Regions from separate parts of the Lysinibacillus sp. RS11 genome, predicted to be linked through region 3. Evidence: riboswitches for the same ligand, from Rfam matches in the RefSeq annotation. Region 3 holds a riboswitch; each other region holds the start of a gene.
The links. Region 3 has a riboswitch for S-adenosylmethionine ahead of AB9L17_RS20135 (methionine ABC transporter ATP-binding protein). Riboswitches for the same ligand answer to the same signal wherever they lie in the genome.
Positions count from the first base shown of each region.

Region 1 (3,286 bases), 410 kb from region 3:
AATATATATATAATCCAATGAGTCTAGAGGACGTTAGATGGGTGTTTTCATAAAGTTTGAAGAAATGACGCAAAAGTATTTTTGATGATCTCTACATAAATATATAGTAATGAAAAAATGGAGCTATCCCAAATGCTGGGTAGCTCCATTTTTGCTAAATTTGTAAAGTGTTTTGCGTAATTTTTAGGTAAAAAAGTTTATACTGAATAAAGAACTAAAAATAGGGGCGGTTTAACATGAAAACAGTTGTTGTATTAGGTGGCGGAATTACAGGATTGTGCACAATGCATTATTTGCAACGTCAGATTCGAGAGAAAAACCTAGATGTGAAGCTTGTGCTCGTTGAAAAAAATACATATCTAGGTGGCAAGCTGCACTCAGCGTATAAACAAGGCTTTATCCTGGAAACAGGAGCAGATTCCATTGTTGCACGTCATAAAGGTGTTTTAGAGTTAGTAAAGGAACTTGATTTTAAACAGAATCTTGTTTATAACGAAACTGGTATTTCGTATATTTATACAAATAATGAGTTACATGCTATCCCAGCAGACTCGACGTTCGGAATTCCAATGAGCTTACCATCACTTGAGGAAAGTACGCTTGTATCAGAAGAAGGGAAAAAAGCAGCATTAAAGGATTTAACAATGCCAAATGAAGGGTTTACAAAGGAAAGCTCGATTGGGGAATTTTTAACGTATTATTTAGGTGAGGAGCTTGTTCAAAATCAAATAGCACCAGTACTTGCAGGTGTATATTCGGGAGATTTAAATCAACTTTCAATTGCTTCCACATTACCGTATTTAATCGATTATAAAAATGATTACGGTAGTATTATTAAAGGTTTTGATGCAAACAGAGAGCAATTTGTGAAAGCTGCTAATAAAAAATTTATTTCATTTAAAAATGGTTTATCGTCACTAATTGAACGACTTGAAGAAACTTTAACAGATGTAGAAATTGTGAAAGGAATTGCTACGACTAGTGTTAAAAAGCAGGAGAATCAATATATCGTTACTTTAGCAAACGATAAAATGATTGAAGCAGATCATGTTGTTTTGGCACTTCCTAACGATTCGGTACAAAACTTATTGCAAGATGAATCATTGAATCGCTATTTTGGTCAATTCAATACTGCATCAGCCATTACGATTTACTTAGGATTTGACGTACCCGATCATAGATTACCAGCAGATGGAACAGGCTATATTGTATCACATAATTCCGATGTTATATGTAATGCAGCAACGTGGACAAGTCGCAAGTGGAAGCACACCTCTGCAGAAGGGAAATTACTTGTACGACTTTTTTATAAGAGCATTAACCCTGCGTATGAGAGATTGCGTATGATGACAGATGAAGAATTAGCAGCTGTTGCCTTAGAGGATGTAAGAAAAAGCTTGGGGATTGAGGAAAAACCAACTGTTGTCGATGTGACAAAATGGATTGATCAAATGCCGAAGTATGACTTGGCACATCGTGAGGCGTTACAAGGTCTAGTGCAAGAGCTTGAGAACAACTATCCAAATTTATTAATAGCGGGATGCTCTTATTTTGGAGTAGGCATAGGGGCTTGTATTCAAAACGGGAAAAAAATTGGTGAGGAACTTGCTGAAAAACTATTGTAATTGTTTGATAAAAATCGAAAAATAATATTTTTTTCGTAGAAAATATCTTTTGTTCAGTGAAATAGTCTTGACTCTATCGTTCGTAAACGATATGATTCTTTTAATTATTTAAAAAATTCATACTACATTCTTATCAAGAGAAGCTGAGGGACTGGCCCTATGAAGCTTCAGCAACCAACTTTTTGTCAGGTGCTAAATCCAGAAGACCAATGTGTCGAAGATGAGAAGGAAAAACAATTACGAAACGTAAAAGCCTTCTTTTTTTGAAAGAAGGCTTTTTTATTTGATAGATAAGGGAAGAGAGGCTAGTTTTATGGGATTGCTTGAAAAGTTAAAAACGAATGTTCTTACAGCAGATGGTGCAATTGGTACGCTTTTATACGGCTATGGCTTGGAGTACTGCCATGAGGAAATGAATGTTCAAAGACCAGAATTAATTGAAAAGATTCATAGAGAGTATATAGCAGCTGGAGCCGACATTATTCAAACAAACACGTATGGAGCTAATGCCATAAAATTAGCTCGCTATGGATTAGAATCACGTGTGCAGCAGTTTAATGAAGCTGCTATTACGATTGCCAAACGAGCGGCGGCAGATGGTGGACAATTTGTCTTGGGTACTATTGGAGGAATCCGTGGTATTCGAAAGAGTGATGCAACGTTAGAGGAAATTCTGGCAACGGTCGAAGAGCAAACAACTGTTTTACTTGCGGGAAATCCAGATGGTCTTTTACTTGAAACATATTATGATTTTGAAGAGCTGACAGCAACTTTAACAATGTTACGAGCTAAAACAAAATTACCGATTATTGCGCAAGTTTCTATGCACGAACCAGGCATTTTGCAAAATGGAATGAGTTTAAACGCCGCTTTACATAAACTTGAAGCGCTAGGTGCTGATATCGTGGGTGTTAACTGTCGCTTAGGCCCACACCATACTATTCAAGCATTTGAAGGTGTAGAGCTTCCTGAAAAGGCATTTATGTCAGCGTATCCGAATGCCTCTCTTCTTGATTTGGAGGATGGCCGTGTCGTTTATGAATCTGAGGCAGATTATTTTGGGCGAGCAGCTATAGCACTTCGTGATCAAGGAGTGCGTTTAATAGGTGGCTGCTGTGGTACGACACCCAAGCATATTGCCGCAGTGAAAAAGTATTTAGAGGCGCTATCTCCAGTTGAGGAAAAGCACGCAAAGCCAGAAAAAATCGCAGTTTTACGTGAGGCAGAGCCGCCAAATTATGAGCCGTTACATGTAAAAGTAAAACGAGAACGCTCAGTTATCGTGGAGTTAGATACTCCTAGACATTTAGAAATTGAAGGCTTTATTGAAGGTGCCGAAAAATTGTATAAAGCTGGTGCAGATGTAGTCATGATGGCTGATAATTCACTGGCATCGCCAAGGATTAGTAATATTGCGATGGGTGCCCTATTAAAAGAAGTACATGGGGTACGCCCATTGACACATATAACATGCCGAGATCGTAATTTAATTGGTCTTCAATCACATTTAATGGGATTAAATGCACTTGGGATTCATGATATTTTAGCGGTTACTGGAGATCCGACAAAGGTAGGTGATTTCCCAGGGGCGACTAGCGTTTATGACGTATCTTCAATGGAACTAATCCAATTAATAAAACAGTTAAATGAAGGTGTATCGT
Region 1 covers NZ_CP168124.1:4,311,435-4,314,720, reverse strand. The annotation lists gene AB9L17_RS22245 (protoporphyrinogen oxidase) at 237-1,625, shown strand; SAM riboswitch class I at 1,753-1,852, shown strand; gene AB9L17_RS22240 (bifunctional homocysteine S-methyltransferase/methylenetetrahydrofolate reductase) at 1,939-3,286, shown strand, end outside.
Region 1: it holds a riboswitch for S-adenosylmethionine, as region 3 does, so the genes downstream of both, AB9L17_RS22240 (bifunctional homocysteine S-methyltransferase/methylenetetrahydrofolate reductase) here and AB9L17_RS20135 (methionine ABC transporter ATP-binding protein) in region 3, are expected to answer to the same signal.

Region 2 (3,286 bases), 1.4 Mb from region 3:
TTGCAATTGCGGTAATGCTTCTAATAACACAAGCAATAGCAACAGCCAAAATGCTTCTAATAACGCAAGTAATAGCAACAGCCAAAATGCTGTACAGAATGGAAGTAATTGCAATTGCGGTAATGTTTCTAATAACGCTAGCAATAGCAACAGCCAAAATGCTTCTACTAATGCTAGTAATAGTAACAGCCAAAATACTGCAAAGAACAAAAGTAATACAAACAGTCTAAATGATTCAATCAATGAAAATCCGTCAGAAAATTAACAACATATTAGAATAAAAAAAGATGACCATGAAATGATCAAGGTCATCTTTTTACTTTACATTTGCCATCGAGAGTTTACAGAACCCATGAACTAAATATGATATTCAAGTTCATCAACGAAATCCCATTCATATGGTGTTTCTTGGTAAACGTAATAGTTCAACCAGTTTGAAAATAATAAATGAGTATGAGCACGCCACGTATTAATCGGTTCATTTAATGGATCATCACTTGGGAAGTAATTCACTGGAACCTCAATATCCAATCCTTTTGCGACATCACGACTATATTCATCTGCTAATGTAGTCGCATCATATTCAAGATGTCCTGTAATCATAATGTTTTTATTATCCTTTGATTGCACAATAAAGACACCAGCATCTTCTGAGTAAGATAGTAATCGTAAATCAGGATGGTTGCGTACTTCGTCAATAGAAACAGAAGTATATCGTGAATGTGGAGCCGTAAATAAATCACTGAAGCCACGTACTAAGTCCACTGTTAAATCCGTAATGACATGGGAATAAACTCCTGAACATTTAGCGGGAAGCTCAATTTTGCCGATACCGTAATGATGGTATAACGCTGCTTGTGCACCCCAACATATATGAAGGACCGATGTCACGTTTTCCTTGGACCAATCCATAATTTCTGCAATTTCCTGCCAATAGTTCACGTCCTCAAAAGCCATTTTTTCAACTGGCGCACCCGTAATAATCATGCCATCATAGCGACGATGGCGAATTTGATGAAAGGTCGTGTAAAATAGCTGTAAATGTGATTTGCTCACATTTTTCGATTCATGTGTGGCTGTGTTTAAAAATGTAATATTAACTTGTAGCGGTGTATTACCGAGTAATCGCAGTAATTGTAGCTCCGTTTTTTCTTTTTCTGGCATCAAATTTAAAATTAATATATTTAACGGACGGATTTGTTGAGTTTTCGCTCTATCCTCTTCCATGACGAAGATTTTTTCCTCACGTAAATGTTCTCCAGCTGGTAAATTTTTTGGAATATTAATTGGCATCTTGCATTCCCCTCTCTTGAATTTCTCTACATATAAAAAATTTTATTAGTCGATCTAAATTAAAAAAATCCCCCTCATTCCATTTGAGATAGAATGAGAGGGATTTTAACCACGTTCACTCTTATCTCTCAAAGGACAAATCCTTTGCTGGAATTAGCACCTTTCTAACATTTGTTAGAGGTTGCTGAAGCGTCATCGGGCCAAATCCCTCAGCTTCTCTTGATAAGATTATTTAATTAAAAAGAATTGTAACATGAACAATTAAGAATATCAATAATACATAGAATATTTTGTTATTAGCATGCATGTTCTTCTCTAAATTGATGAACACTAATCTTGATGTAAATCATGTTGACGCTATGAAATATTATGGTAAACAAGCCGTAATTATGTTACCATATATCTTTAGTAATAGAGAGGAACGTGAAAAGTTTGATTAAAATTGAATTTCCAAAACCAGATTTAGTGATTCGCCAACGCGAACAAGATTTAAAGCCAGGTGATGTACCAATCACACCGTACCATGGTTTTATTGATTTCCATAAAATCACACGTGAAAAAGGTGGCATTTTCTTATTCTACAACGAAGAAAACGAGCTATTATTTGTAGGTAAAGCACGTAAAATTCGTCAACGTATTAAAAAGCATTTTGAGGACAATGTGTCACCGATGAAAAATCATCGTAATGAAATTTTCAAAATTGAAGTGTACGAAGTGGAAGATCCAATGGAACGTGAAATTTACGAGACATACGCGATTAATTCATTCCGTGCTAAATACAATGTCGATAAAGTATTTTATTAATCTTTAGCAAAAAAACCGAAATCTCCTTTAAGGGGTTTCGGTTTTTCTTTAGGTGTATTCTTCCTATAAACCTGTTATTACATGATTAAAATGTGTGGACTTACCGTTTATGTACACCACGTTAATTTCCTGTTTTAGGGTCTTTTGTAATTTTATAAACATTGTTGTTCAGCAACATCATCGGATGGATTCATTTCTTCGAATTTTATTTTTAATGTGTCTCCCTCTACCTCCAAATCAGCATGTGCCATTCCTTTCGAATAAAAATCAATGTAAAAAGTATCTTTTCCATCACTGATTAATTGGAGCTTATCATCGGAAATTATTTTCTTTCGCACTTCTGGAACAACAGCAATTTCACTAATACTAAATGCGGAAGTATTACATGCTCCTAAAATAGTTAAGGTCAACATGAATAAAATGATGATTTTTTTCACTATGTATCCCCGCCTTCTTATAACATCCATAATTATACTTATTTATTATATTTCAGGCTCATACCATAACGTATGGTTGATTGCTGTTCCGACTTATATACAAAACATACGTCTTTACAAATGAGGTAGTTTTATAAAAAAGATTGATCATTTGAGTTGTATCTATATAGTAAAATTTAAGCGGGTTATGAAGAAATCCAAAAAAATATATTGACAAAATAATTTTTTTCTGTAAAATGAAAAACAATTCAAAAATATTTGTATAGAACAAAGGCTATGAAAAGAAATAGTATCAATTATTTTTACGAACAGAAAGTTACCAGTTGATGAGAGGTGCATGTAAAACGATTGAGAATTCATCTTGGAGCTGTGTACCGAAAGGATCATTCTAAGTAGGCTACGCCGGCAAGCACCCGTAATCATGTGCGAGAGTATCGTCAAATGACCGTACTTCTTAAGGTAAGTAATGTGAATTGCTTATAAATTAAAGGTGGTAACACGAGTTGAATCGTCCTTTTGGTAAATCCAAAAGGGCGTTTTTTTTATTCCTTTTTTGAGCAAAGTATTTGAAAATCTAAACGTATGAGGAGTAAGACATTATGAAAGACAATCATCAAGATTCACAGCTAAAGCGCGGATTAAGTACTCGTCACATGCAATTAATTGCACTTGGCGGATCCATTGGGGTCGGTTTATTTTATGGTTCTAGTTCAACGATTCAAATGGCTGGGCCATCTATTTTACTTGCTTAT
Region 2 covers NZ_CP168124.1:2,509,418-2,512,703, forward strand. The annotation lists gene AB9L17_RS12755 (endospore germination permease) at 1-265, shown strand, start outside; gene metA (homoserine O-acetyltransferase MetA) at 358-1,293, opposite strand; SAM riboswitch class I at 1,412-1,522, opposite strand; gene AB9L17_RS12765 (nucleotide excision repair endonuclease) at 1,726-2,097, shown strand; gene AB9L17_RS12770 (hypothetical protein) at 2,250-2,534, opposite strand; T-box leader at 2,802-3,053, shown strand; gene AB9L17_RS12775 (amino acid permease) at 3,134-3,286, shown strand, end outside.
Region 2: it holds a riboswitch for S-adenosylmethionine, as region 3 does, so the genes downstream of both, metA (homoserine O-acetyltransferase MetA) here and AB9L17_RS20135 (methionine ABC transporter ATP-binding protein) in region 3, are expected to answer to the same signal.

Region 3 (3,286 bases):
GATTAAACGTCCTATCGTAACAGATGGGAAAAAAGTTACTTTAGGGTTTAAAGAATCAGATTTTGAGCAAGCTTGGAAATAACCCTATTTATCCTTGTTTTTATAGGTGAAGTATGGCAAACTGAAAGTGAATATACTACATATTTTATGGAGGGGTTTATTGATGAGCACACCAAAAGACTTACGTTACTCTGAAGAGCATGAATGGGTAAAATTTGAAGATGGTAAAGTACGTATCGGTATTTCTCACTTCGCACAATCTGAACTTGGAGATATCGTTTTCGTTGAGCTTCCACAAGTTGGCGACGAAATTAAAACAGATGATCCATTCGGTAGTGTAGAATCTGTAAAAACAGTTTCTGAATTATACGCACCAATCTCAGGTACAGTAGTTGAAGTAAATGCAGATTTAGAAGATAGCCCAGAATTCGTTAATGAATCACCATATGAAAAAGCATGGATGATCGTTGTAGAGCCTGCTGATGCATCAGAAGTTGAAAAGCTTATGACAGCTGAGCAATACGAAGAAATGATTGCTGAATAAGACAAGCCCTAATAAAAAAACGTCGGAAATCACCGGCGTTTTTTATTATCTTTGATCATTTTCCACTTTAGTTGGGGAGACAAAAGCCGTTGTAGTCCCTTATCAATGGGTGTCTTATATGATCACCGACAGAGCATAATGGATATAATGAGCTATAAGGGATATGTCTAATGGGGGTGGCGTGATGTTCGAGGGAAAATGCTTAATTGTCGAAGGGCGTTCGGATAAACTTCAAATTAAACCTATTTTAAGTGAGGATGTTATAATACTTTGTACGAATGGTACAATTGGTGTGCATCAATTAGAAGAGTTACTCGATCCATATGAGGGCTGTGAGCTATATACATTTTTTGATGCAGATACATCGGGTGATAAGCTACGGGCATTAATGGACAGACATTATCCAGAGGCTGAGCATTTACGTACGATGCCGACATATAAGGAAGTTGAGACAACTCCGAGAAAGGTGTTAGCGATGATATTGCTGCGTGCACACTTCTCAATCCATAATGAATATATTTTGTAAGGTTGCGTGAAAAGATGGAAGAATGGTCAAAAGAGCAGTGGGATACGGCTGTACAGTCCGGTGAAAAGGCTGCCTTTTATTTATATACGCCTATGTGTGGAACGTGTGCAGTTGCATCGAAAATGATGACGATTGTCGAGCAATTGCTGCCGCAGCTACAGGTTGGTAAAGCGAATATTAATTTTATAGAGCACATAGCTTTTGATAATAAAATCGAAAGTGTACCATGTTTACTCGTCTGTGATGGCGGAAAAGTAACAGAAAAGGTATATGCGTTTCAATCCGTACCATTTTTATACGAATTGCTAAAAAAATCAATTGACTGAACTTTGATAGCGTGATAAAGTACGAATATACTAAAAAATATAAATATATCGAACTCTTATAAAGAGTGGCGGAGGGAAGTGCCCTATGAAGCCCGGCAACCATCACAAAGTGAAAAGGTGCCAAATCACTCAAAGGTTTATCTTTGAAAGATGAGAGAACGGTTTAGCGTATAATTACGTGACCCCTTCTACTTGTCTATAAGTGAAGGGGTCTTTTTAACTACTTTCAACACACGACTGAGTGACCAACATCACGTTGGCCCAATGCCTTCGGCGGAAGACGCTATTATGCCGGGGCATAATTGATATGAGAAAAGGAGAATTCGCTATGATTCAACTTCAGAATATTACAAAAAAATACAAAACCGCGAATGGCGAATTAACTGCAGTCAAAGACGTCAATCTTTCTATCAATAAAGGTGAAATTTTTGGCATTATCGGCTATAGTGGCGCGGGTAAAAGTACGATGATTCGTTTATTAAACGGTTTAGAAAAGCCCACAACTGGTACGGTGACGGTTAACAATCAAGAATTTTCATCTATAAAGGGGCAAAAGCTCAGAGATGCTAGACAAAAGGTAAGTATGATTTTCCAGCATTTTAATTTACTTTGGTCAAGAACTGTTGAGGAAAATATCGCTTTCCCACTAGAAATCGCAGGTGTTCCAAAGGCACAACGTGAAGCACGAGTGAATGAATTGATCACACTTGTTGGTTTGGGGGGGCGTGCTAAGGCGTATCCATCACAGCTATCCGGGGGACAAAAGCAACGTGTAGGTATTGCTCGTGCGCTTGCTAATAACCCAGAGGTATTATTATGCGATGAGGCAACATCTGCACTCGATCCGGAGACAACAGATGCTATCCTTGATCTACTTGTCGATATTAATGAACGATTAGGTCTAACGATCGTATTAATTACACATGAAATGCACGTTATTCGCAAAATTTGTCATCGTGTAGCGGTTATGGAAGCCGGAGAAATTGTAGAACGTGGTGAGGTATTACAAGTATTCCAAGCACCGCAAGCTACCATTACGAAAAAATTCGTTTCTCAAATTACAGATACGAAAGAAACACAGGAAACTGTGGCTCAAATTAAAGCAAATTACCCTACTGGACAACTTGTAAAGCTGATCTTTGTAGGAGAAAAAACAGAGCAGCCTGTCATTTCACATCTTGTGAAACAGTTTGATGTGGAAGTAAGCATTGTACATGGTAATATTTCGCAAACGAAAAATGGTGCGTACGGTACACTTATTGTGCAAATAAACGGCTCAAAGGATAATGTTGGGGATGCACTTAACTACTTAAATACAGTCGAAGTACAAACGGAGGTGATTGCAAATGCTAACTAGTCTCTTTCCGAATGTCGACTGGGAAAAAATGTGGGAAGCTACGTATCAAACACTGTACATGACAACGATCTCTACAGTTATCACATTTATACTTGGCTTAGCAATTGGGATCTTACTATTTTTAACAAGTCCAACCCAACTATGGGCAAATAAAATTGTGAATTTTTTGACAAATTCGATTGTTAACATTTTTCGTTCTATTCCATTTATTGTATTAATTATTTTGTTAATTCCATTTACGAAATTTTTACTTGGCACAATTCGCGGAGCGAACGCAGCTTTACCAGCATTAATTATTGGTGCTGCACCATTCTATGCACGAATGGTATTAATAGCATTACGTGAAATCGATAAGGGTGTTATTGAAGCAGCTCGTTCAATGGGGGCTAAAACGTCAACAATTATTTGGAAAGTATTAATTCCAGAATCGTTACCAGCACTTATTTCAGGTATAACAGTTACTGCCGTAGCACTTGTTGGTTATACTGCGATGGCAGGTATTATCGGTGCAGGCGGTCTGGGGAATTTAGCTT
Region 3 covers NZ_CP168124.1:3,899,568-3,902,853, reverse strand. The annotation lists gene AB9L17_RS20155 (arsenate reductase family protein) at 1-82, shown strand, start outside; gene gcvH (glycine cleavage system protein GcvH) at 164-544, shown strand; gene AB9L17_RS20145 (hypothetical protein) at 729-1,070, shown strand; gene AB9L17_RS20140 (thioredoxin family protein) at 1,085-1,396, shown strand; SAM riboswitch class I at 1,450-1,553, shown strand; gene AB9L17_RS20135 (methionine ABC transporter ATP-binding protein) at 1,725-2,753, shown strand; gene AB9L17_RS20130 (methionine ABC transporter permease) at 2,743-3,286, shown strand, end outside.